Regions from separate parts of the Streptomyces sp. NPDC037100 genome, predicted to be linked through region 1. Evidence: riboswitches for the same ligand, from Rfam matches in the RefSeq annotation. Region 1 holds a riboswitch; each other region holds the start of a gene.
What was found. Region 1 has a riboswitch for cyclic di-AMP ahead of ACZ7EG_RS32550 (C40 family peptidase). Riboswitches for the same ligand answer to the same signal wherever they lie in the genome.
Positions count from the first base shown of each region.

Region 1 (5,760 bases):
CGGTGCAGGGCTGGTCGTCGACGACGCCCACGGACTGGGCGTTCTCGGCGACGGCGGCCGCGGCGCTCCGCACGCGAGGGGCCTCGCGGGCGCAGGCGACGTCGTCGCGACGGTCACCCTCTCCAAGTCGCTCGGCAGCCAGGGCGGAGCCGTCCTCGGCCCCGCGCGGGTCGTCGACCATCTGGTCAACGCGGCCCGGACGTTCATCTTCGACACCGGACTCGCCCCCGCGGCGGCGGGGGCGGCCCTGGCGGCCCTGCGGCTGCTGCGCCGCGAGCCGCAGCGGGCGGCACGGGCCCGCGCGGTGGCGGGCGAACTGCACGCACGCCTGACCGCCGCGGGTCTGGAAGCGGTCCGTCCGGACGCCGCGGTGGTCTCGGTGCGGGCGGCCTCTCCCGAGGACGCCGTGCGCTGGGCGGCACAGTGCCGCGCGGCGGGCCTGGCCGTGGGGTGCTTCCGGCCCCCTTCCGTGCCGGACGGCATCTCACGGCTCAGGCTGACCGCCCGCGCGGACCTGACCGGTCAGCAGATCGAACGCGCTGTACGGCTGATCGGCGAGACGCGGCCATGAGTCGGCGTGACAGGGCCGTGCGTCGCACGATGCCGGGCTGATCGAACGCGTTTGCAAGCGCGCCTACATACGGTCCACTCCGGCCGCGAAGGCCGCCCAGCTCTCCGCAGAGAAGAGCAGCGCGGGTCCGGCCGGGTCCTTGGAGTCGCGCACGGCGAGCAGTCCGGCCCAGGGCGGGCCATCAGGACACGCGGTCTCGACGCAGTTGTTCGCGCCGGTGCTGTAGCTGCTGCGCAACCACCGCACACCGTGCAGTTCGATGCTTGAGGGGACGTGACGAGGCAGTGCACGCATGGTGCCTCCTTACGCGCCGGCGGCTGTCCCGGCGATGAAATCCAACGAGTCCTCGGGCGAAAGGGCGTGGATCTGAAGGGCGTTGAAGGCCTCCGTGTAGGCCTGGAGGTCTTCTTTCCGCTCGAGGTAGAGGCTACTCGTCAAGTGGTCGAGAACGACCACATCCAGATCAGAAGTACTCGAAAATGAGAAGATAACGAAAGGGCCGGTGACACCTATGTGCGCTCCGGCGGCGAACGGCAGCACCTGCAGGCGCACTTGGGGCAGCCGGGCCGCCTCGACCAGTCGTTCAAGCTGGCGGGCCATGACCCCGGGCCCGCCCACTTCCCGCCGCAGCACCGCCTCGTCCAGCACGGCGCTCAGTCTCAGCGGGGGATCGGCGCGCAGCACGTCCTGCCGGGCCAGCCGCACCTCGACCAGCGTGTCGAGCCGGTCCTCCGGGAGCCCCTCCACCGCGGCCCGCGTCACCGCACGCGCGTACTCGGGCGTCTGGAGCAGGCCCGGGACGACGGTGGTCTCCAGCGTGCGCATCACGCCGGCCTGGGACTCCAGGCTGATGAAGTCCCGGTAGGTCGGCGGCAGCACCCCGCGGTAGGCGTGCCACCAGTGATGCCGGCCACCGCTGTCCTCGGCGCCCGCCAACGCCATGAGGAGTTCGCGCAGTTGGGCGTCCGTCACACCGTAGACATCCAGAAGTAACCGCACATCGGCCGGTTTCACCCCGCTCGTGCCCGTCTCGATCCGGCTGACCTTGGACTGGTGCCAGCCCACCAGCCGGGCCGCCTCACCGCTCGTGAGCCCCGCCGAGGAGCGCAGCGCGCGCAGTTCGGCGCCCAGTTTGCGGCGGCGCACCGCGGGACCGTGCTGCATGGGCTCCTCCTTACTCCTTCGGAGCCACCCAAATACGGTTTCGTGTCGCAGAGTTCACCGCTTTGAGCGACAGATATATGCATATCTTGGTGGATCGCCGACCTTCACGGGTGTTTCGGTGGCAGTCTGACGACGAAGCACCAGTCCGGGACCGTACTCGAACCATCCGCTCCGTGTCGGGCTACGGTCCCGTGGGAAAGGGACGACGTCGCCATGGCAGACCATCTGGAAGCATCCGTCACTCTGCCGAGCGATCCCGCCTCGGTCTCCGCAGCGCGTGCCTATGTGGTGAACACGCTGGCGGAGTGGGGCCTGCCGACGGACACGGAGGTGTCCGACACCGTCCGGCTCATCATCTCGGAACTCGCCACCAACGCCGTCCAGCACACCTTCGGTCAGTCGCCCACCTTCACCGTGGAGGTCGAGCTGGATCGCGACGAACGGCTGCGCATCGGTGTCACGGACAGTCACCCGCGCTTCCCCAGACGCCTGCCCGCAGCCGTCCAGCAGGACAACGGCCGCGGCCTGGTCATCATCCGCTGGCTGACCGCCGAGTGCGGTGGCAGACTCCGTATCCGCCCCACCCGCGAAGGCGGCAAGACCATCTCGATCGAACTCCCGTGGGCCGTCCCGGTCCGCCCGGTGACGACGGCGGGCCAGCAGGAGGCGTAGCCGGTCACAGCAGGACCTGAAGGCCCTCCCCACCGGGTGCCTCGACGCACCCCGGCCCGCGCGACCCACATCCGGGCCACCCTCGCGGCTCTACGCGGCCCGCTGCGCGCTGTGCGACCCGCCCGAGCCCGCGGCCCTCACCGGTGCCGCGCCGACGCCTCCCGGTGCGCTGCCGCCCCTCGCAGCTCTGACGGCTGCCGGACGGTGCGCCGCAGCGGTGCCGGGATCCGGATCTCGGCCCCCTCCGGCTCCTCCTCGGTGGTCTCCCCGGCTCCGTCCCGTTCCACGTGCAGCCCCGCCCGTCGCACCAGCCGGGGGAGTATCCCCCACAGCCCGACGCAGACCAGGAAGGTCGCGACGCCCGCGGCGATGCCACCGGCCCGGCCCGTGGTCACGTCGACCACCAGCAGCACCGAACCGCTGAACGCGAACACCAGCACGCTCAGACCGGTCGTGGCCAGACGCGAGGAGACCTGCACTATGCGGGGCTTGGCGCCCTGCTGGAAGAGGGAGCGGTGCAGCGCGGCCGGCGCGGTGAAGAGCGCGGCGGCCAGGACCGCCAGCAGCAGCGTGATGACGTAGGTGACGCGCTGAACCGTGTCCAGGTCCCCGAAGCGCGAGGTGAAGGCCAGCGACAGCAGGAAGGCGAAGAGGATCTGCACACCCGTCTGGGTGACGCGGAGTTCCTGGAGCAGCTCGACGAAGTTGCGGTCGGCGCGTTGCAGCGGAGTCTCGTTGCGCGCGGTGCAGGGACGGTGCTCGGCCATGACGTCACGGGTATCCACTTACGGCCGTGTCACGCTCCGGCGTGCGGCGGCGCGTCAAGGACGCCGCCGCACGCCGGGCGGATCACTTCACGCGCCCGTACCAGACGCTCTTGGTCCAGATCTTCTGCAGTCGCACCACGTCCCCGCTCTTCGGGGAGTGCCAGAGCTTGTTCTTACCCGCGTAGATACCGACGTGGTACACGTTGCTGCCCGAGTGGAAGAACACCAGGTCTCCCGCCTTGCGGTTCTTGGCGGAGATGTGGCGCGTCTTGTTGTACTGCTGGGCAGCCGTGCGGGGGAGCTTCTTGCCGGCCTTCTTGAACGAGTAGAGCGTGAGCCCGGAGCAGTCGAACCGGTGCGGCCCTATCGCCCCGTACTTGTAGGGCGAACCCTTCTTGGATGCCGCGATCTGGAGTGCCTTGGTCGCCGGTGTGGCTGCCGCGGCCTCGGAGGTGAAGCCGGGCGCCACGATCGAGCCGCCCACCGCGGCGATGGTGAGCGCCGAGGCCGTACCGGCTCGGGCCATGAGCGACGGGACACGATTGAGCGCAGTCATGCGCAACCCTTCGTCAGCCGCCTGTGAAGGATGACCTGTCGGATTCGGGCTGACAAAGTTGCCCGGCCGCTGACGCGGCTTCACCCCAAGGGCTGCTCGGGTCCGGTCATGGCGTGACCGTTCCGGCGACCCGTCGTGCTTGGGTCCTCCACTCCTGCCGATCCACTCCTGTCGACCGGTCATCCGGGCGGCGGCAGGACTCGGCGTCCGCCCGGATCGCCCCGCCACAGCGGCGGGGGCTTGTCGTCAGACAGGGATCTTGGCGCATGCCTGTCCGGATTTCCCAACGGAACCGGGGATTTGTGTTGTTACTCACCACTCACCCGTTCGGGTGGACACGTGTGCGTTCGCGCCACTGTCCACGGGTTCGCGGACCGTCGGACCAGCGGCGGAATACCCCAGTCCGTCCCCGGGCTACGCGTGTTGCGCAACCGGGAGGGCCCGAAAATCGGTCCTCCGCCTACTCCGAACAGGGGTACGTCTTTTGGTCCGTTTCAACTCAGCTCCGAACGCTCCGCCGTCGTCGGGCATCCGGACCGACGGCTTCGCGTCAACTGACGGACTCCGGGGGCAGGGTGAGCCGGGCCGTGCGCCGCTCACCGTCCAGCACGCGCAGCGCCCGGACCAGGGTGTCGGCGTGCAGTTCCGTCTCGCCCCGCTGGTGCATCAGGGCCAGAGCATCACGCAGCGCGGTCACCTTGCCGACGAGGGCCTGGGCGGCGCGCAGCCCGCGGTAGGTGTCGCCGTCGCGGGCCGGGTTGATGCGGCCGAGCAGGTCGACGACGTCGAGGTAACGGTCGATCAGTTCCGCCTCGGCGCGGGTCAGGGCGGGAAGCGACGGCAGTTCGGGCGGGAGCACCGGGGCCTCACTGCCCGGTCGGCGGGGCGAGGGTGGCCTTGCGGCCGGGGATGATCCCGTCCACCAGGCCGTACTCCGCCGCCTCCTGCGCGGTGAGGACTTGTCCCGCTCGATGTCCGCGCTCACCTGCTCCCGGGTGCGGCCCGTGTTCAGGGCGAGCATCTCCTCCATCCGGCTCCGGACGCGGGCCAACTCATCCGCCTGGATGGCCAGATCGCTCGCCTGACCGCGGATCGGCTCGGGCAGGGGCATCGCGGCGGAGCACTGGAGGGCCGGCCACTAGGCCCGTGCCCGTGCAGACGGAAGACCTCGGTGACCTTGTCCACGACCTTCCGCATCACGCGCAGGTCCGACGAACTCATCGCCTCCGTTCTCGGCAGGACGCTCGCCGCCCGTGAGTCCCTGGTCGTCGACGGCCGGCCCGCCTTCCCGCGGCTCGTCGTCCAGGTGTGGACGGAGACCCTGCGCAACGAGGAGCCGGCACTCCTGCTCGCGGACGGCTACGGCTCGGTCCGCGCGGCCTGGGGAGGATCGTCGAGGACTACCAGGAGGCCGGGATGATGCCGGGCGGACGTGGCGCCGGACCACGTGGCCCGCACGATGATGCCGCGGTGCTCGGGTTCATCGCCCAGCAGTCCCTCTTCGGGCCGGCGCCGGTCGAGGCCCTCCGGGACGGTCTGCGGGCGCTGATCGGCATGCGGGACGGGGACACGCCGACCGGTGGATCACGACTGGATTAACGTGCCCGAAACGCGGTCCGACTAGCCTGCCGCTCCACGCCACCTGGCACTTTGCCCCGTGGCCGCGGCAACCGGGCCCCGCACGGCCCGGAGCGACGACTGTGAGGTGGGACGTGCAGCTGACCCCGCACGAGCAAGAACGACTGCTGATCCACGTGGCGGCGGACGTCGCCGAGAAGCGCCGGGCCCGTGGTCTGAAGCTCAACCACCCCGAGGCGGTCGCGCTCATCACCTCGCACATCCTCGAAGGCGCGCGGGACGGCCGGACCGTAGCGGAGCTCATGTCCTCCGGACGTAAACTCCTGACCAGGGACGACGTCATGGAGGGCATCCCCGAGATGATCCACGACGTCCAGGTCGAGGCCACCTTCCCGGACGGCACCAAGCTCGTCACCGTCCACGAGCCGATCGTCTGACGGGGAGACCGCCGT
Region 1 is NZ_JBVJSX010000012.1:139,480-145,239, reverse strand. It holds gene ACZ7EG_RS32575 (8-amino-7-oxononanoate synthase) at 1-571, shown strand, start outside; gene ACZ7EG_RS32570 (DUF397 domain-containing protein) at 635-865, opposite strand; gene ACZ7EG_RS32565 (helix-turn-helix domain-containing protein) at 875-1,735, opposite strand; gene ACZ7EG_RS32560 (ATP-binding protein) at 1,949-2,407, shown strand; gene ACZ7EG_RS32555 (DUF6328 family protein) at 2,545-3,174, opposite strand; gene ACZ7EG_RS32550 (C40 family peptidase) at 3,257-3,730, opposite strand; cyclic di-AMP (ydaO/yuaA leader) riboswitch at 3,734-3,914, opposite strand; gene ACZ7EG_RS32545 (hypothetical protein) at 4,281-4,589, opposite strand; partial or broken gene ACZ7EG_RS32540 (ATP-dependent Clp protease proteolytic subunit) at 4,749-4,841, opposite strand; gene ACZ7EG_RS32535 (hypothetical protein) at 4,902-5,150, shown strand; gene ACZ7EG_RS32530 (hypothetical protein) at 5,201-5,329, shown strand; gene ACZ7EG_RS32525 (urease subunit gamma) at 5,443-5,745, shown strand; gene ACZ7EG_RS32520 (urease subunit beta) at 5,759-5,760, shown strand, end outside.

Region 2 (5,760 bases), on a different contig from region 1:
TCGCAGGTCTCGTCCGTGCCGAGGGTGAGCCCCTGTCCGCGCGCGAGCAGGCCGCCGATCAGTGATGCGGCGCCCTTTTCCCGGATGTCGTCGTACTCGGGCACCTTGCCGGGGTCGGCGGCGTCGCGTCGCCACTGCGCGTAGGTGACGGCCTGGCCGAGGGCGCGGACGGCGCGCTCCGCGGCGGGGTAGGCGGGGATGAGGTGGGCGTCTTCGGGGGCCTCGGCGGCGGGAGGCTGCGCCGCGACGGGCATCGGGCCGGGGGTTTTCTGCGGTGGATTGTCCGACCCGGCCTGTGGTGCCGTGCTGGCCGCCGCCGACAGGGCCTCCGCCAGGCCGCCGAGCTCCACGTGGACCACCAGGACCGGCTTGGACGGGGCCGCTGCCGACGCCGAGCGCAGGGCCTGCGCGAGAGCCGCGTCGCCGACCGAGCCCTCCCCCACCGCCGGTATGGCGGTGACGACGACGGCGTCGCACCGGTCGTCGGCCAGTGCCCGGGACAGGGCCGCGTGGAAGTCGGCCGCGGACGCCGCCGTGGTCAGGTCCTGCGGAGGGTGCGGCCGCAGCCCCTCGGCGAGGCACGCGTCGTAGGTGAGCAGACCGAGCGACTCGGAGTTGCCGAGGATCGCCACCCTGGGCCCGGCGGGCAGGGGCTGGCGGTCGAGCAACAGACCCGCGTCCACCAGCTCCGTGATGGTGTCGACGCGGATGACGCCGGCCTGCCTCAGCAGCGCCGACACGGTCGCGTGCGGCAGCCGGGTCGCCCGTACGGCGTGCCCCTGGGGGGCGGCGCCGTGCCGCGCGCCCTGGACGACGACCAGGGGCTTGGCCGCGGCGGTCCGGCGGGCGAGGCGGGTGAACTTGCGGGGATTGCCGATGGACTCCAGGTACATGAGGACGACGTCGGTGTCGGGGTCCTCGTACCAGTACTGCAGGACGTCGTTGCCGGAGACGTCGGCGCGGTTGCCGGAGGAGACGAAGGTGGAGACGCCGGTCACGCCCGTGACGCCGCCGCCGCGCCGGTGCAGCCGGGACAGCAGGGCGATGCCGATGGCGCCGGACTGGGCGAACAGACCGATCCGGCCGGGGCGCGGCACCTCGGGGGCGAGAGAGGCGTTGAGCCGTACCCGTGGGGAGGTGTTGATGATGCCGAAGGCGTTCGGGCCGATGATCCGCATGCCGTACGTGCGCGCGTGCCGCACGAGGGCGCGCTGGCGTTCACGCCCCTCGGGGCCGCTCTCGGCGTACCCGGCGGACACCACCACCAGCCCCTGCACGCCGTGTTCGCCGCACTCGGTGACGACCTCGGGGACGTGCTCGGCCGGGACGGCGACGACGGCGAGGTCGACCGGGCCGTCGATGTCCCGCACCGAGCGGTGGGCGGGCACCCCGTCGAGCTCCTTCTGTCCCTCGGGGAGGGCCTTGTTCACGGCGTAGAGGCGGCCGGTGTACCCGGCGTCCCGGATGTTGCCGAGGACGCTGCGGCCCACGCCGCCGGGGCTGCGGCCGGTGCCGATGACGGCGACCGAGCCGGGGGCGAGCAGCCGCTGCACGGACCGTGCCTCCGCGCGGTGTTCGCGGGCGTACTGCACGGCCAGGGAGCGGTCGGTGGGTTCGAGGTCGAACTCCAGACGGACGACACCGTCCTCGAAGCTGCGCTTCTGGGTGTAGCCGGCGTCCGTGAACACCTTGATCATTTTGGTGTTGGCGGGCAGCACCTCGGCGGCGAAGCGACGGATGCCGCGCTCGCGGGCGACGGCGCCGATGTGTTCGAGCAGCGCGGAGGCGACCCCGCGGCCCTGGTGGGCGTCCTGTACGAGGAAGGCGACCTCGGCCTCGTCGGCGGGTGCGGACGCGGGTGTTCCGTCGGCGCCGATCCGGTCGTAGCGTACGGTGGCGATGAACTCGCCGCCGACCGTGGCCGCGAGTCCCACCCGGTCCACAAAGTCGTGGTGCGTGAAGCGGTGGACGTCCTTGGCGGACAGGCGAGGGTACGGCGCGAAGAAGCGGTAGTACTTCGACTCGTCGGAGACCTGCTCATAGAAGCTGACCAGGCGATCGGCGTCATCAACGGTGATGGGCCGGATGCGCGCGGTACCCCCGTCGCGCAGCACCACGTCGGCTTCCCAGTGGGCGGGATACTCGTGCCGGTCCGGCGAGGTCTGCATGGGCCCCAGAGTACGGCTAGCGCCTGACAACGGCGCGAGGCAGTCTGTGGAGGGCGTCAGTCGGGTCGAGGCCGCGATCCGACGGCACCCCCGGAGTGGACCGCGAGGACCGCTCCGGGCGGGCTTCACGATATGGGAAACTGGTCTAGACAACCCTGAACACCGAAGGGCAGCAACACATGGCTGAGCGCCGCGTCAACGTCGGCTGGGCCGAGGGCCTCCACGCCCGCCCCGCCTCCATCTTCGTCCGAGCCGCCACGGCCGCAGGCGTCCCGGTGACGATCGCCAAGGCTGACGGCAACCCCGTCAACGCGGCCTCGATGCTGGCCGTCCTGGGCCTCGGCGCCCAGGGGGGCGAGGAGATCGTCCTCGCCTCCGACGCCGAGGGCGCGGACGCCGCCCTCGACCGGCTGGCGAAGCTGGTCTCCGAGGGTCTCGAGGAACTGCCCGAGACCGTCTGATGTCCTGAGCGCCCGATGCGGCGCACAGCGAAGGGCTCGTCCGAATTGACCGGGCGGGCCCTTCGCCATTCCCGGTCCATAGGGGGCAGTAATTCCCGTCTTCGGGCATCGGAAATAAACCCCCGGGAATTCGCCTCTCTTTGTATACGGCTGCCGTGTTAAAGCCGCAGGCTCGCCGTGTTTACGGGATGTTGCGAGTTCCTCACACGGTCGGCGCGTTCCTCGGCGGAGCCGAGGCGCAGGCGGTGCGCGCCGATCGCGCGCTCGGTGTGCAGCGCCGTGACCGCCCGAGCGCGCTCACCGTCCCCGCGCGCCACCGCGTCCACGATCGCGCCGTGTTCCGTCCAGGACTCCACCGGGCTGAGCGGCGCCTCCACGACGTACATCCATGTGATCTTGTGGCGGAGCTGGGTGAGCATCGAGGTCAGGGCGTGGCTGCCGGAGGCCTGGGCGAGCGTCTCGTGGAACCAGGCGCCCAGGGAGCGCAGGTCGTCGCTGTTGCCGCGACGGGCCCTGTCCTGGCCCAGCCGGACCAGGCCGCGCAGGACCTTCAGATGCGCCTCGGTGCGGCGCTGGGCGGCGCGGGCCGCACCGAGCGGCTCCAGGAGCATCCGCATCTCCAGCAGGTCGCCGGCCTCCTGCTCGGTGGGCTCGGCCACGCACGCGCCCGCGTGCCGGCGAGTCACCACGAAGCCCTCGGCCTCCAGAGTGCGCAGCGCCTCCCGGACGGGCACCCGCGAGACGCCGTAGCGGCGGGCGAGGAGTTCCTCGGTGAGCCGGCTGCCGCGTGCGTGGACACCCGCGACGATGTCGTCCCGGATGGCCGTGCACACCGAGTGCGCGGGAATACGCATGACCGACCTCCCCTTAATCCCCGTGAAACGCCGACGAGCGGCGCGTGTTTCCGTGACTCTATTGCAATGAGCCGGAATTTCCGACGGCAGGCGGGAATCCAGGGATATTTTTTGGACAGCGGACATCCGGCGGGCTTCCAGAGACGCCCCGCGGGCATCCGGCGGGCATCCGGAAAACACCGAAAGCCCCGGCTCGGGGAGCCGGGGCTTCGGGAACGACGGAGGGGTTCCGCTCAGACGCCGACGCCGTGCGAGCGCAGGTAGGCGACCGGGTCGATGTCCGAGCCGTACTCGGGGCTCGTACGGGCCTCGAAGTGCAGGTGCGGGCCGGTGACGTTGCCGGTCGCGCCGGACAGGCCGATCTGCTGGCCGGGGGTGACCTGCTGGCCCACCGAGACGCCGACGGAGGACAGGTGGCCGTACTGGGTGTACGTCCCGTCGTTCATCTTGATCACGATCTGGTTGCCGTAGGAACCGCCCCAGCCGGCCTCGACGACGGTGCCCGCGCCGACGGCGTGCACGGAGGTGCCGCTGGCGGCGTGGAAGTCCACGCCGGTGTGGCTGCCGGAGGACCACAGGCCGCTGCTGGCCTTGTAGCCGGTGGAGACGTACGAGCCGGAGATCGGGGCCACGTAGGCGTTGAGGCGCTTGCGCTCGGCCTCGCGGGCGGCGCGCTCCTTGGCCTCGCGGGCCTCCTCGGCCGCTTCCTTGGCCTTCTCGGCCTCCTCGGCGGCCCGCTTGCGGGCGGCCTCCTCGGCCTTCCGCTTGGCGGCGGCCTCCTCGGCGGCCTGCTGCTGCGCGACGGCCTGGGCGTCGATCTGCTGGGCCACGGTGTCGCCCATGGTGACGACCGGGGTGAGGCCGGTCTGCTCGGCGCTGGGCTCGGCAGCGAAGGCCGCGGGGGCAGCCACGGTGCCGATCACGCCGGTGGTGGCGAGGGCCGCGACACCCGCCGCGCGGGCGGTGCGACGCTGGATCCTGCTGGGACGACGGTGCTTCCCGGTGGCGCGAGTGAACGCCATGTGGTGGCTGGTCCTTTCCTTCCCTCTCGCCTACCGGGTTAGCTGACGGGTTCGGAGCAGGAAGGTCTCCTACGGACTCCCTCGCGGCACGCGCGGGCGTCCGATTCACCCCAGGGACTGCGGTGGGTCCCCGGCTCCCCTGGCTCGCGCCGTACGGGGACTCGGCGATGACTGTCCGGTGCCGCGGGTGCGGCGCACTGCCTGACGAACAGCCCGGACGACGCTAAGCGGCGCCACTTTCAATTCCCAAACGAATCCCGGCTTTTGTAGCGCATCCCACAGGGCAGACAGGCAACTCCCACCCCAATTCGGGCATAAAGGGGCCCTGGCGCCTTTGAAGACAACCAGGGCCCCTGCGCGGGCGTGCCGCTACTCGGCGGCGACGACGGTGACTTCGCCGATGCCGAGGGCCTCGACAGGCGCCTTGATCTGCGCCGCGTCACCGACGAGGACGGTCACCAGCCGATCCACCGGGAAGGCGCTGACGGCCGCCGCGGTGGCCTCCACGGTGCCGGTCGTGGCGAGCTGCCGGTACAGCGTGGCCTGGTAGTCGTCGGGCAGATGCTGCTCGACCTGGTCGGCCAGCGTGCTCGCGACGGCCGCTGCCGTCTCGTACTTCAGCGGCGCGACGCCGACCAGATTCTGCACGGCGACGTCCCGCTCGGCGTCGGTCAGCCCCTCGGCGGCGAGGGTGCGCAGCACCGTCCAGAGGTCCTCCAGAGCGGGGCCGGTGTTGGGCGTGTCCACGGAGCCGCTGATGGCGAGCATCGCCGCACCCGTGCCGTCCGGGGCGGACCTGAGGACCTGGCCGAACGCCCGTACGCCGTAGGTGTAGCCCTTCTCCTCCCGCAGGACGCGGTCCAGGCGGGAGGTGAGGGTGCCGCCGAGGCAGTACGTGCCGAGCACCTGCGCGGGCCACACGCGGTCGTGCCGGTCCGGCCCGATCCGGCCGATCAGCAGCTGCGTCTGGACGGCGCCCGGGCGGTCCACGATGACGACCCGGCCGGTGTCGTCGGCGGTCACCGGCGGCACCGGACGCGGCTCGGCCGGGGAGCCCGTCCAGGCGCCCAGCGTGTCCCCGAGCAGGGCGTCCAGGTCGATGCCGGTGAGGTCGCCGACGACCACGACGGTGGCCGTGGCAGGGCGGACGTGCTTCTCGTAGAAGGCGCGCACGGCCGCGGAGTCGATGGCGGCGACGGTCTCCTCGGTGCCCTGCCGCGGGCGCGACATGCGCGAGTCCGCCGGAAAGAGCTCC
Region 2 is NZ_JBVJSX010000017.1:44,073-49,832, forward strand. It holds gene ACZ7EG_RS36810 (bifunctional acetate--CoA ligase family protein/GNAT family N-acetyltransferase) at 1-2,168, opposite strand, end outside; gene ACZ7EG_RS36815 (HPr family phosphocarrier protein) at 2,348-2,629, shown strand; gene ACZ7EG_RS36820 (GntR family transcriptional regulator) at 2,788-3,483, opposite strand; gene ACZ7EG_RS36825 (M23 family metallopeptidase) at 3,717-4,505, opposite strand; cyclic di-AMP (ydaO/yuaA leader) riboswitch at 4,518-4,682, opposite strand; gene ACZ7EG_RS36830 (M16 family metallopeptidase) at 4,875-5,760, opposite strand, start outside.
Region 2: it holds a riboswitch for cyclic di-AMP, as region 1 does, so the genes downstream of both, ACZ7EG_RS36825 (M23 family metallopeptidase) here and ACZ7EG_RS32550 (C40 family peptidase) in region 1, are expected to answer to the same signal.

Region 3 (5,760 bases), on a different contig from region 1:
CGGGGACTCCGACAGGACGGACAGGATGGAGTAGTACAGGTGCGGCATGCCGGCGTCCTGCTGGAGCTGCCGGTCGATCGCGTCCTCCAGGAGCAGCGAGGCGGCCACGTAGGCGCGCCAGGCGCGCTGCTCCTCGGGGGTGAGCCAGCGAGTCGTCATGCCGCCAGTGTAGGTTTGTTTCAAACTTGAACCAAGCCCTGTCCAATCCCGCCGTCCCGACCAGCCGCGGAGCGTCGATGCCTCACCCGTACGTCCTGCTGTCCGCCGCCGTCTCCCTCGACGGCTACCTGGACGACACCGGACCCGACCGCCTGCTCCTGTCCGGCCCGGCCGACTTCGACCGGGTCGACGAGGTACGGGCCTCCGTCGACGCGATCCTGATCGGCGCCGGCACCGTCCGCGCCGACAACCCGCGGCTCCTGGTGAACTCCGACGAACGCCGGGCCGCCCGCCGGGCCGCCGGGAAGCCGGAGTACCCCCTGAAGGTCACCGTGAGCGGTTCCGGCGACCTCGATCCGGACGCCCGCTTCTGGCACACCGGCGGCGAGAAGGTTCTCTACACGACCGACCGGGGTGCCGAACGCGCCCGTGCCCTCGGCCTCGCCACCGACGTCGTCCCGCTCGGCGCCGACCTCGACTGGCGGCGGCTGCTCACGCACCTGCACGACGTCCGGGGCGTACGGCGGCTCATGGTCGAGGGCGGGGGCCTGATCCACACCCAGCTCCTCACCCAGGGCCTCGCCGACGAACTCCAGCTGGTCCTCGCCCCGCTCTTCGTGGGCGACCCCCGGGCGCCCCGGCTCTTCGGCCCCGGTGGCTACCAGGGCGGCCGGCTCCGGCTGCTGGAGTCGCGGCGGATCGAGGACGTCGTCCTGATGCGCTACGAACCGACCGCCCCGGGCGCCGGCTCCCTGCCCGCCGCCGCCGACCATCACTGGCTGGCCCGCGCCTGTGAGCTGGCCGAGCGCTGTCCGCCGTCGGACACCGCGTTCAGCGTGGGCGCGGTCGTGGTCGCCGCCGACGGTACGGAACTGGCCCGTGGCCATTCCCGAGAGGGCGGCGACCCGGTGGTGCACGCCGAGGAGGCGGCCCTCGCGAAGCTCGACCCGGCCGACCCGCGCCTGCCCGGCGCGACGGTGTACAGCAGCCTGGAGCCCTGCGCTCGCCGCGCCTCCCGCCCCGCGCCCTGCGCCCGGCTGATCCTCGACGCGGGTGTCCGACGGGTCGTCACGGCCTGGCGCGAGCCGGACACCTTCGTGAAGGACGCCGACGGCAGCGGCCTCCTGGCGGCCCGGGGGGTGGAGGTCGTCGTCCTCCCGGAACACGAGGAGCGGGCCAAGGCCCCGAACCGTCACCTGCCGGGCTGAGCGCGGCCCGATCAGTGGGTGTGCGCGAGTGGTCCCGCGGATGGCGTACACTGGTGTCACAACGACGCGGGGTGGAGCAGCTCGGTAGCTCGCTGGGCTCATAACCCAGAGGTCGCAGGTTCAAATCCTGTCCCCGCTACTGAAGGCCAAGGGCCGGAATCCAAAAGGATTCCGGCCCTTGGTGCATTCCCCGGTGACGCCATTACGGTCGGTGAGGGAACCACCCCGTTCCGCATAACAACTGACGTACCGTCAAAACTCGTCGGTCACTTGTGAAGCGGTCAACTCGCCCGATTTGAGCCGGTCATGGCGGCAAAGTCCGCGCGAAAAAGGTTAATGATCAAGTGGAATCGCTGGAATACCCCTCGCGCCTCCATTAACGTTCGATAACGCAGCGCGGTCGTCCCAGCCGTCACAGAAGGCGGCTCCGTGCGCATGCGCCGAATCCTGAAAGGGAACCGGGGAACCACCACTTGGGGTGAATCGGGCGGATACCACCGTGGAAGCACGGCGGGTATACGCGCGTAGGAGACCTTCCTGCTCCGAACCCGTCAGCTAACCCGGTAGGCGAGAAGGAAGGAAAGGAGTACGCCCACGTGGCGTCCAACCGGCCTGCCCCCACGGCCCCGTACGCGCCGAAGCGCGAGACCGACACCTTCGGCTACGGCGGTCAGCGCACCGACGAGGGCCCGTTCCAGGAGTGGAACCCCACCGAGGAGTCCATCCGTCCCGTCCGTGGCCGGCATCGCGTCACCAAGCAGCGTGGCGGAGGCCTCGCCCGCAGCTCCACCGTCCTGGGCGTCGGCGTCATAGCCGCCGTGGGTGCCGGCGGCATGGCCAGTGCCCAGACCGGCAAGCCCCCGGTGTCCATCTCCGTGCCGGACCTGCCCTCGGTGGGTTCCCTCATCTCGGACGACGACACCCCCGAAGGTTCCGCCACCCCGCTCAGCAGCCTCGGCACCGCCACGGCGGCCACCGAGGAGAGCACCTCCGAAGCCGGCGCCGGCGAGGCGCTGCGCGCCCGGATCATGGCCCAGGTCGAGCACCAGCAGGACCAGATCGAGACCAAGGCCGCCCAGGACGCCGCGGCCGCCGCCGAGAAGGCAGCCGCGGAAGCGGTCGCCAAGGCGGAGAAGGAAGCCGAGGCCAAGGCCGCCGAGGCCAAGCGGAAGGCGGAGGAGGAGGCCAGGAAGAAGGCCGAGGCCGAGCGTCTCGCCGCCCTGGCCAAGCAGTTCACGCTGCCGACCTCCTCGTACACCATCACCTCCAGCTTCGGCCAGGCCGGCGCCTACTGGTCCTCCGGCTACCACACGGGCCTGGACTTCGCCGCCCCCACGGGCACGCCGATCAAGGCCGTGCACAGCGGCACCATCACCGAGGCGGGCTGGAACGGCTCGTACGGCTACAAGACCGTCCTCACCCTCGATGACGGCACCGAGATCTGGTACGCGCACCAGTCCTCCATCGGCGTCAGCGTCGGCCAGAAGGTCAGCACCGGCGACGTGATCGGCCGCGTGGGCGCCACCGGCAACGTCACCGGCGCGCACCTGCACCTCGAAGTCCACTCCGGCGGATCCGCGAGCGGCATCGACCCGATGGCGTGGCTGCGCGGCAAGGGACTGAACCCGTAAGCGGTACGTACCGTTGAAGCACCGACGGCCCTGACGACCCCCCGACGTCAGGGCTGCCGGACGTTGTGGCGTGCGGCGGCGCACGCCGGGCGGGAGTGTTTACAGGGCCTTTGCGTACGCCGCGGAATGAGGCGTTCCCCTCGGGGGGTTGACGTGCAGCATGACTTCACTGCGCAAGCTCGGCTCTTCCGACCTCGAGGTCTTCCCGCTCGCCCTCGGCGGCAACGTCTTCGGCTGGACCGCCGACGAGGACCAGTCGTTCGCCGTACTCGACGCCTACACCGCCGCCGGCGGCAACTTCGTCGACACCGCCGACTCCTACTCGGCCTGGGTGGAGGGCAACAAGGGTGGTGAGTCCGAGACGGTGCTCGGCAAGTGGCTGAAGTCCCGCGGCAACCGCGCGGACGTCGTCGTCGCCACGAAGGTCAGCCGGCACCCCGAGTTCCGCGGACTGTCCGCCGGCACCGTCAAGGCCGCCGCCGATGCCTCCCTGCAACGCCTCGGCACCGATTACATCGACCTCTACTACACGCACTTCGACCAGCCCGACGTGCCCGTCGAGGAGATCATCGGCGCGCTCGACAGTCTTGTGAAGGCCGGGAAGGTGCGGCACATCGCCGCCTCCAACATCTCCGCCGAGCGGCTGCGGGCGTCCCTGGAGTTCTCCGAGCGTGAGGGGCTCGCCCGGTACGTGGCCCTCCAGCCGCACTACAACCTGGTCTCCCGCGACACCTACGAGGGTGAGCTGCAGGATCTCGCCGAGCGGACCGGCCTGGCCGCCTTGCCGTACTTCTCGCTCGCGTCCGGCTTCCTCACGGGCAAGTACCGGCCCGGCACGACGGTCGACAGCGCGCGGGCGGGCAGTGCCGCCGCGCACCTGGAGACCGAGCGGGGCCAGCGGGTGCTCGCCGCCCTCGACGAGATCGCCGGGACGCACGACGTGCCCATGGCCACGGTGGCTCTCGCCTGGCTCGCCGCCCAGCCGACCGTCGTGGCGCCGATCGCTTCCGCACGGACGGTGGAGCAGCTGCCCGCACTGGTCGGCGTCGGCGAGCTGACCCTCTCGGAGGCCGAGACGGAACATCTGACGCGGGCTTCGGCCTGAGGCGGGGCGGGCTTCGCGGGGGGCGGTCTGAGGGTGCCGGTGTCTGGCGACGGGGGTCGGTCTGAGCGGGCGGGCTTACCCGGGGTCCGGTGTGGGGCCTAGGTGCGGTACGGGTTGTACGCGGGGTACGCCGTCGGCTGATGGCCGTACCCGTACACCCCGTGGACCGGCCAGGGCGGGGCCACCACCGGGACCGGTGGGGCGATGATCCGCGCCGCGTGGTCCAGCGCGGGGCGGGACACCCCCCGGCGCCGCCACAGTTCGCCGAGCAGTTCCCGCTCCCGTACGGCGAAGTCCGCCCGGGCGCTGCCCCGCCGGGCCCGGTGCCGCAGGAACGCCAGGGACGTCGCGTACGCCTCGTACCGGGCCACCTCCCGGGCCGCCGCCCTGCCCGCGTGGCGACGGGCGTACTGGCGGGCGATCCGCCGGGCCCGCATCGAGCCGAGCGCGTACGGCTCGGCCGGGGTCAGCCAGCCGGCCGTGGCGTAGGCGGGCAGCTCCGCCCGTACGGTCTTCAGTTCCCGCTGCCGCGTCCAGATCACCAGCCACGTCAGCAGCCCGAAGATCGGCACCATGAAGGCCGCGTACACGGCGAAGAACCCGTACTCGCCGAACGCCGAGGAGCCGTTCCACATGGCGTGCATGCCCATCGCGAGCAGTAGCCCGCCGAGCGGGAAGGCGACGCGGCGCAGGTGCCGGCGGTCCGCCGAGAGCGCGGCGATGCCGAAGCCGATGCCGGTGAGGACCGTGAACAGCGGGTGCGCGAACGGCGACATGATGATGCGCACGAAGAAGGTCGCCGCCGTGACGGAGGCGATGCCGGTGCCGCCGGTGAGCTGGTCGGTGCCGAAGGCGGTGCCCAGGTAGAGGATGTTCTCCGTGAAGGCGAAGCCGGTGGCGGTCACACCGGCTATGACGACTCCGTCGACGATGCCGGTGAAGTCGCGGCGCCGGAAGAGGAAGACCAGGAGGACGGCCGCCGCCTTGGCCGACTCCTCGACCACCGGCGCTATCACGGTCGCGCCGAGGGTGTCGGCGCTGGACGGGTCCGCCGTCGCCGTCGCTATCCATCTCGTCGCGAAGCTGTTGGCGACGATCGCTATCAGCGCCGCCGCGCAAGCGCCCCAGGCGAAGCAGAACACCAGGTTCCGCCAGGGGCCCGGTTCGACCCGGTCCAGCCAGCGGAACGCGGCGATCAGCAGGGGCACCGGCAGGACGGCCAGCCCCAGCCCGACCAGGAACCCCTCCGTGCCGGTCTCCTCGCGGACCAGGGCGAGGATGACCAGGCCGGATATCGCGAGGAGTGTGCTCAGCGCGCCGTAGCGCACCCAGGCGCGGTGCCACCAGTGGGCGTGCCGCGAGGAGCCGGCCGTGCCTGGGCCGGCGAAGGGGACACCGTCGGTGGGACCGCTCGGGTACGACGGATGCGGGGGGCTGGTGGCCACGGAATTGACCCTAACGACGGATGGGCGCTGTCCGCAGGCGGCAGAGGTGCCAGGGTGGTCAGGCGCCGGCGGGGGGCTGGTCCACGTGCTGTACGCGGCGGAAGACGAGGTCGTTCACGACATGTCCCTTGTCCAGTCCCTGGCCCTCGAAACGGGTCAGCGGACGGAAGTCGGGACGCGGCGCGAAACCGCCGTCCGCCTGTGTGTTCTCG
Region 3 is NZ_JBVJSX010000003.1:19,946-25,705, reverse strand. It holds gene ACZ7EG_RS10125 (MarR family winged helix-turn-helix transcriptional regulator) at 1-159, opposite strand, end outside; gene ACZ7EG_RS10120 (dihydrofolate reductase family protein) at 237-1,367, shown strand; tRNA gene ACZ7EG_RS10115 (tRNA-Met) at 1,433-1,506, shown strand; cyclic di-AMP (ydaO/yuaA leader) riboswitch at 1,796-1,952, shown strand; gene ACZ7EG_RS10110 (M23 family metallopeptidase) at 1,964-2,998, shown strand; gene ACZ7EG_RS10105 (aldo/keto reductase) at 3,159-4,103, shown strand; gene ACZ7EG_RS10100 (PrsW family intramembrane metalloprotease) at 4,202-5,548, opposite strand; gene trmB (tRNA (guanosine(46)-N7)-methyltransferase TrmB) at 5,607-5,760, opposite strand, start outside.
Region 3: it holds a riboswitch for cyclic di-AMP, as region 1 does, so the genes downstream of both, ACZ7EG_RS10110 (M23 family metallopeptidase) here and ACZ7EG_RS32550 (C40 family peptidase) in region 1, are expected to answer to the same signal.

Region 4 (5,760 bases), on a different contig from region 1:
GCGCCCGGGTCCGGGCCAGCTCCCCGACGAGCCGGGTGATCCACTCCTGGGCGAACCGGTCCCGGCGGCCGGTCCTGCGGTACTGCGCGGACTTCCACTCCATGAGCGTGCGCAGCGCGGCCGGGTCGCGTTCGTCGAAGACGAACCGCAGCTCACCGGCCTGCCGGCCCAGCCTGCGTTCCTTGGCCAGGGTCGTCTTCAGGAACTTCGGCGACTGCGCGCGCAGCACCGACTCGTACGTCTCGAAGCCCTTCTCCACGTCGATGACGTAGGTGGCGTGCTCCTCGGCCGCGTACCGGACGAACAGCCGCTGCTCGGCCTCCAGATTGTCGAAGGCGAAGCTCGACACCGAGCAGGCCTTCAGCAGTTCACCCGTCTCCACGTCCAGGCCCGGTCGCAGGATCGCGCCCTGCGCGTCCGAGACACCCAGCCCGATCGCCCGGCCCTGCCCCAACGGGCCCCGCTCATAGGGCAGGAAGCCGGCCGGCTCCGGCCCCTCGTACACCACCGCGATCCGGGCCCCCGGCCTGAACCGGCCGACGGCTTCGGTGAACTCCGGCTCCATGAAAGGGTTGCGCGGTGCCTCCGAGACGGCGCGCAGCGCACGCCAGCGCTCCCTCTCCCTTTCGCCGAGCTCCCCGGGCCCAGCCACGCGAATGCGCCCACTGCTCAACCCGACCCCCCGATCAAGTCCCCCTGGACACTTGGAAGGTACCGCTCTATGCGGCCCCACGGGTAGGTAGCGGAGCATCTTGTTGCCAACTGGTGCAGAGGCCTTCAACCGGGCAATCGGCGTCCGCCGTGCGATGAAACGAAGGGGCGCGTTGTCCGTATTCTCTGATCATGGCCGCACCCCTCGCATATTCACTCATCGCCACCGATCTGGACGGGACGCTGCTGCGCGGCGACGACACCCTCTCCGACCGGTCTCTCGCCGTGCTCGCACGGGTGGCGGACGCCGGTGCCCAGCACCTCGTGGTGACGGGCCGGCCGGCGCCGAGAGTGCGGCCGCTCCTGGACGACCTCGGCGCGACGGGGCTCGCGGTGTGCGGGCAGGGCGCTCAGGTGTACGACGCCGGCGCGGACCGGCTGCTGTGGTCCATCACCCTGGACCGGGAGTTGGCGGAGACCGCCCTCGGCAAGATCGAGGCCGAGGTGGGGCAGGTCTACGCGGCCGTGGACCAGGACGGGGTGGACGGGCTCACGCTGATCGAGCCGGGCTATCTGATGCCGCACCCGACCCTGCCCGCGGTCCGGGTCGAGCGGCGCGAGCAGCTGTGGGGCGAGCCCATCAGCAAGGTGCTGCTGCGGCACCCCTACCTGACGGACGACGAGTTGGCGGCGACGGCCCGCTCGGTGGTCGGCTCACTGGCGACGGTGACGATGTCGGGGCCCGGCACGGTCGAGCTCCAGCCGTGCGGGATCACCAAGGCGACGGGCCTGGCGCTGGCCGCCGAGCATCTGGGCCTGCGGCCGGCGGACACCATCGCCTTCGGCGACATGCCCAACGACATCCCGATGTTCGACTGGGCCGGTCACGGCGTCGCGATGGCAAACGCCCATCCCGAACTCAAGGCCGTGGCCGACGAGGTCACCCTGTCGAACGAGGACGACGGCATCGCCGTCGTCCTCGAGCGACTGCTGGGCGGGTCGGCTCAGTACGGGCCGTTGACGTTGTCGATCGAGCCGTAGCGGTCGGCCGCGTAGTTGCAGGCCGCGGTGATGTTGGCGACCGGGTCGAACGGGTCGTAGGGGGTGCCGGGCACGTGGTAGGCGGCGAACGTCGGGTCGATCACCTGGAGCAGGCCCTTGGACGGGGTGCCCTTGGCGGCGTTGGAGTCCCAGTTGTTGATCGCCTGGGGGTTGCCGGACGACTCGCGCATGATGTTGCGGTAGATGCCGTCGTAGGAGCCCGGGATGCCCTGCCGCGCCATGATGTCCAGCGACTCGCGGATCCAACCGTCGAGGTTGTTCGCGTAGGTCTTCGCGGACGCCTGGGTGGCCTGGGTGACACCGCCGGCGGGCTTCGCGGCCGGCTTGGCGGGGGCGGACGACTTGGTCGCCGTCTTCTTCGGCGCGACCGACTTGGTGGTCTTCACCTTGAGCTTCAGACCCGGATGGATCAGCTTCGGGTTGTCGCCGACTGCGGCGCGGTTGTCCTTGTAGAGCTGCTTCCAGCCGCCCGTGACGTCGTACTTGTCCGCGATGCGGGCGAGGGAGTCGCCCTTGATCACGGTGTACGTGAGGGACTTGGCGGGCTGGGCCGCCCGGGGCACGGACTGCGCCGCGGCGGGGGCGCTCTGGGGTTCGGCGGCGCTCGCGTGCGTGGCGCCGAGGAGCGGAAGGGTGAGTGCGGCTCCGCCGGTCCCGGCGGCGACGATGCCTCGGGTCAGCGGGTTGGTTCTGGGGCGACGGTGCTTGCCTCGTCCGGCCATGGCGATGTTCCTCTCCGGCGCCTGCGAGGTGAGCTGTCGGGTTCGGGCCGGGAGGTGCCCGGCCGCCTACGGCGCTGTGTGCCGTACGCGGCTTCACCCCGAGCCGTGCCGCTGTGCGGACCGGCGACTTACCTGGGTCCCCCGCTCCTGCCACGCGTGAGTGAGTCGGTTCCTGTGGGGAGTCCGGGCGGCGGCAGGATTAGGCGTCCGCCGGACAGGGCCGGAACGTATGCGAGAGCACATGTCGGGAACAAGCACCTCAGTCACATATCGCGCGGTTGACCTTGGTCGGGGGTGTTTGGTCCGCTTGATCCTTTGCGGGAGCCAAGACTCAACTGGCCTTCGGGGAAAGGCGGTACGGGCCGGTGTGGATGCGGGGCGGAAAAGGGGAAGAAGTGATTCAACTCACTGATCGCGAGCCCGTGGAGCAATTTCCACCAAGGGGAATTCAATGACTCATCACGGCAAATCGTGCATATCTCGCTACCCCTGGGTAAGTCGATAAATATCTGTTCTTATGGGTTGATCGAAAACATAGCGGTCGTGATCGGATACCACCCGGCCTGTAACCATGGGCGCTGGCGGTGATCGAAACGTGACCGGATACGCTGACTCGAGTGAGGGCAGCGACCTATCGACAATCCGCGTAATCACCGGCAGACACAGCAGACAGGAGACCCCTCGTGACCGACGTCGGGCCGTTCGGGCTGAGCGTGCGGGACCAGGCTCTGGAAGCCGACGTCCAGGCCGGATTGACGGCTGTCGAGGAAGGCTTGCTCGAGGCCACCAAGAGTGAGGTGCCCTTCATCACGGAGGCCGCCCAGCATCTGGTGCGGGCCGGCGGCAAGCGGTTCCGCCCGCTGCTCGTGATGCTCTCCGCCCAGTTCGGTGACCGCCACGCGCCCGGGATCGTGCCGTCGGCCGTCGTCGTGGAGCTGACCCACCTCGCCACGCTCTACCACGACGACGTCATGGACGAGGCCGCCGTACGCCGCGGTGTCGCGAGCGCGAACACCCGCTGGGGCAACTCCGTCGCGGTCCTCACCGGCGACTTCCTCTTCGCCCGCGCCTCGCACATCCTGGCCGACCTCGGCCCGGAGGCCGTCCGGGTGCAGGCCGAGGCGTTCGAGCGCCTGGTGACCGGCCAGATCCTGGAGACGGCCGGACCGCAGGACGGCCGGGACCCCGTCGAGCACTACCTGGACGTGCTGGGCGGCAAGACCGGTTCGCTCATCGCGGTGTCGTGCCGGTTCGGCGCGATGATGTCCGGCGCCGACGAGACCGTCGTGCACGTGCTGACCCAGTACGGCGAGCGGCTCGGCGTCGCCTTCCAGCTCGCGGACGACGTCCTCGACATCGCCTCCGACTCCCACGAGTCCGGCAAGACCCCCGGCACCGACCTGCGCGAGGGCATTGCCACCCTGCCGGTGCTCCGGCTGCGCGAGCGCGCCGCCCGGCTCGGGCTCGCCGAGGACATCGCCCTGTGCGAGCTGCTCGACTCCGACCTCACCGACGACGACCGGCACACCGAGGCCCTGCGCCTGCTGCGGGCCCACCCGGCGCTGGAGCAGGCCCGGCGGGACACCGTCCGCTACGCCCAGGACGCCCGTTCGGCGCTGGCACCGCTGCCCGAGTGCACCGCGAAGACGGCGCTCCAGGAGCTGTGCGACGCGGTGGTGCACCGGGCCGGCTAGCCCGTCCCCGCCGGCGACGCGGACCCGCGACCCCTACGGGTCGGGGGAGAAGCCGCCCTCCCGTGTCATACCCCAGCAGTACGCGGAGTTGAGTCCGGGGTCTGACGTATCTCCCTGGCCGATTTGGTCAGATGGTGACCACGGAAAACACCACTCCTCACCTGTTCGGGTGAGAATGGCGGCTCAGGGACGAGTGCGTGGACGACACGGACAGCCGCCGCCGACCACGGAGGTAGGGCACACATGGCACCGTACGCATCCGACGACAGCACGACCGCCGTAGAGGCCGACGAGCAGCGCTCCGGGCGGCGCAAAGCCGCGCGGTACATCGTCCCGGTCACGGTGGTGGGGGTGGCGGCCGCGACGATCGGGCTGGTCCCCGCACTCGCCGACTCCGGTGACCCCGACCTCCCGAAGATCACCGCACAGCAGCTCATCGAGAAGATCGCGAAGTCGGACGTCCAGCAGCTGTCCGGCACGGTGAAGATCAGCACGGACCTCGGCCTGCCGAACCTCGGCGGCCTGGAGTCCGGCCTGCTGTCCGGCGCCGCGGGCGAGGGCGAGGGCGGCTCCTCCGCCGACCCGACGGCCAAGCTCACCGAACTGGCCTCCGGCACGCACACCCTGCGCGTCGCCGTCGACGGCCCGGACAAGCAGAAGCTGTCGCTGCTGGAGAACGCCGCCGAGTACAGCGTCATCCACAACGGCAAGGACGTCTGGGGCTACGACAGCAAGTCCAACGAGGTCTACCACGGCACCTCCTCCGAGAGCCCGGAGAGCGGCAAGGACCGGCAGCCGCCGGCCACGCCGAAGGACTTCGCCGAGGAGGCCCTGAAGGCGGTCGACGACACGACGTCCGTGACCGTGGACGGCACCGCCCAGGTCGCCGGCCGGGACGCCTACAAGCTCGTCGTCGAGCCGAAGCAGTCCGGCTCGACGGTCGGCGCGATCACCGTGGCCGTGGACGCGAAGACCGGCATGCCGCTGAAGTTCACGCTCACCCCGGCGAGCGGCGGCGCGGCCGTGGTCGACGCGGGCTTCACGAAGGTGAGCTTCGCCGAGCCGGCCGCCTCCACCTTCGACTTCACGCCGCCCAAGGGCGCGAAGGTCACCGAGGAGAAGGACATCGGCAAGGCACCTGACAAGGCCTCGGGCGAGACCGCGCGCAAGGCTCCCGGCAAGCCCTTCGACCTGGGTGAGGCGCCGGGCCACGCCTCCAAGGCCGGGAAGGACTCCGGCAAGGGCCACGACGGCATGAAGACCATCGGCGAGGGCTGGAACGCCATAGCCACCTTCGACACCGGCGGCGAGGGCGTGCCCTCGGGCGAGGCCGGCGGCGAGTTCGGCGGCTTCATCGACTCGCTCGGCGACAAGGTCCACGGCAAGTTCGGCTCGGGCACGGTCTTCTCGACCCGCCTGGTCAACGCCCTCGTCACCGACGACGGCAAGGTCTACGCGGGCATGGTCACCAAGGACGCGCTCGTGAAGGCGGCCGACGCCGGCAAGTAGTCCCGTAGCCGTACGGGACGTCGAGAGGACGAGGAAGCCGATGGGCGAGGTGTCCGCCACGGAACCGGAGCAGCGGCAGGCGCGGGAGGGGGCCGGGGAACCGGTCATCGCCACCCACGCGC
Region 4 is NZ_JBVJSX010000002.1:865,053-870,812, reverse strand. It holds gene ACZ7EG_RS09185 (GNAT family N-acetyltransferase) at 1-658, opposite strand, end outside; gene ACZ7EG_RS09180 (HAD family hydrolase) at 844-1,692, shown strand; gene ACZ7EG_RS09175 (transglycosylase SLT domain-containing protein) at 1,656-2,435, opposite strand; cyclic di-AMP (ydaO/yuaA leader) riboswitch at 2,439-2,616, opposite strand; gene ACZ7EG_RS09170 (polyprenyl synthetase family protein) at 3,119-4,129, shown strand; gene ACZ7EG_RS09165 (LolA family protein) at 4,373-5,638, shown strand; gene ACZ7EG_RS09160 (ABC transporter ATP-binding protein) at 5,679-5,760, shown strand, end outside.
Region 4: it holds a riboswitch for cyclic di-AMP, as region 1 does, so the genes downstream of both, ACZ7EG_RS09175 (transglycosylase SLT domain-containing protein) here and ACZ7EG_RS32550 (C40 family peptidase) in region 1, are expected to answer to the same signal.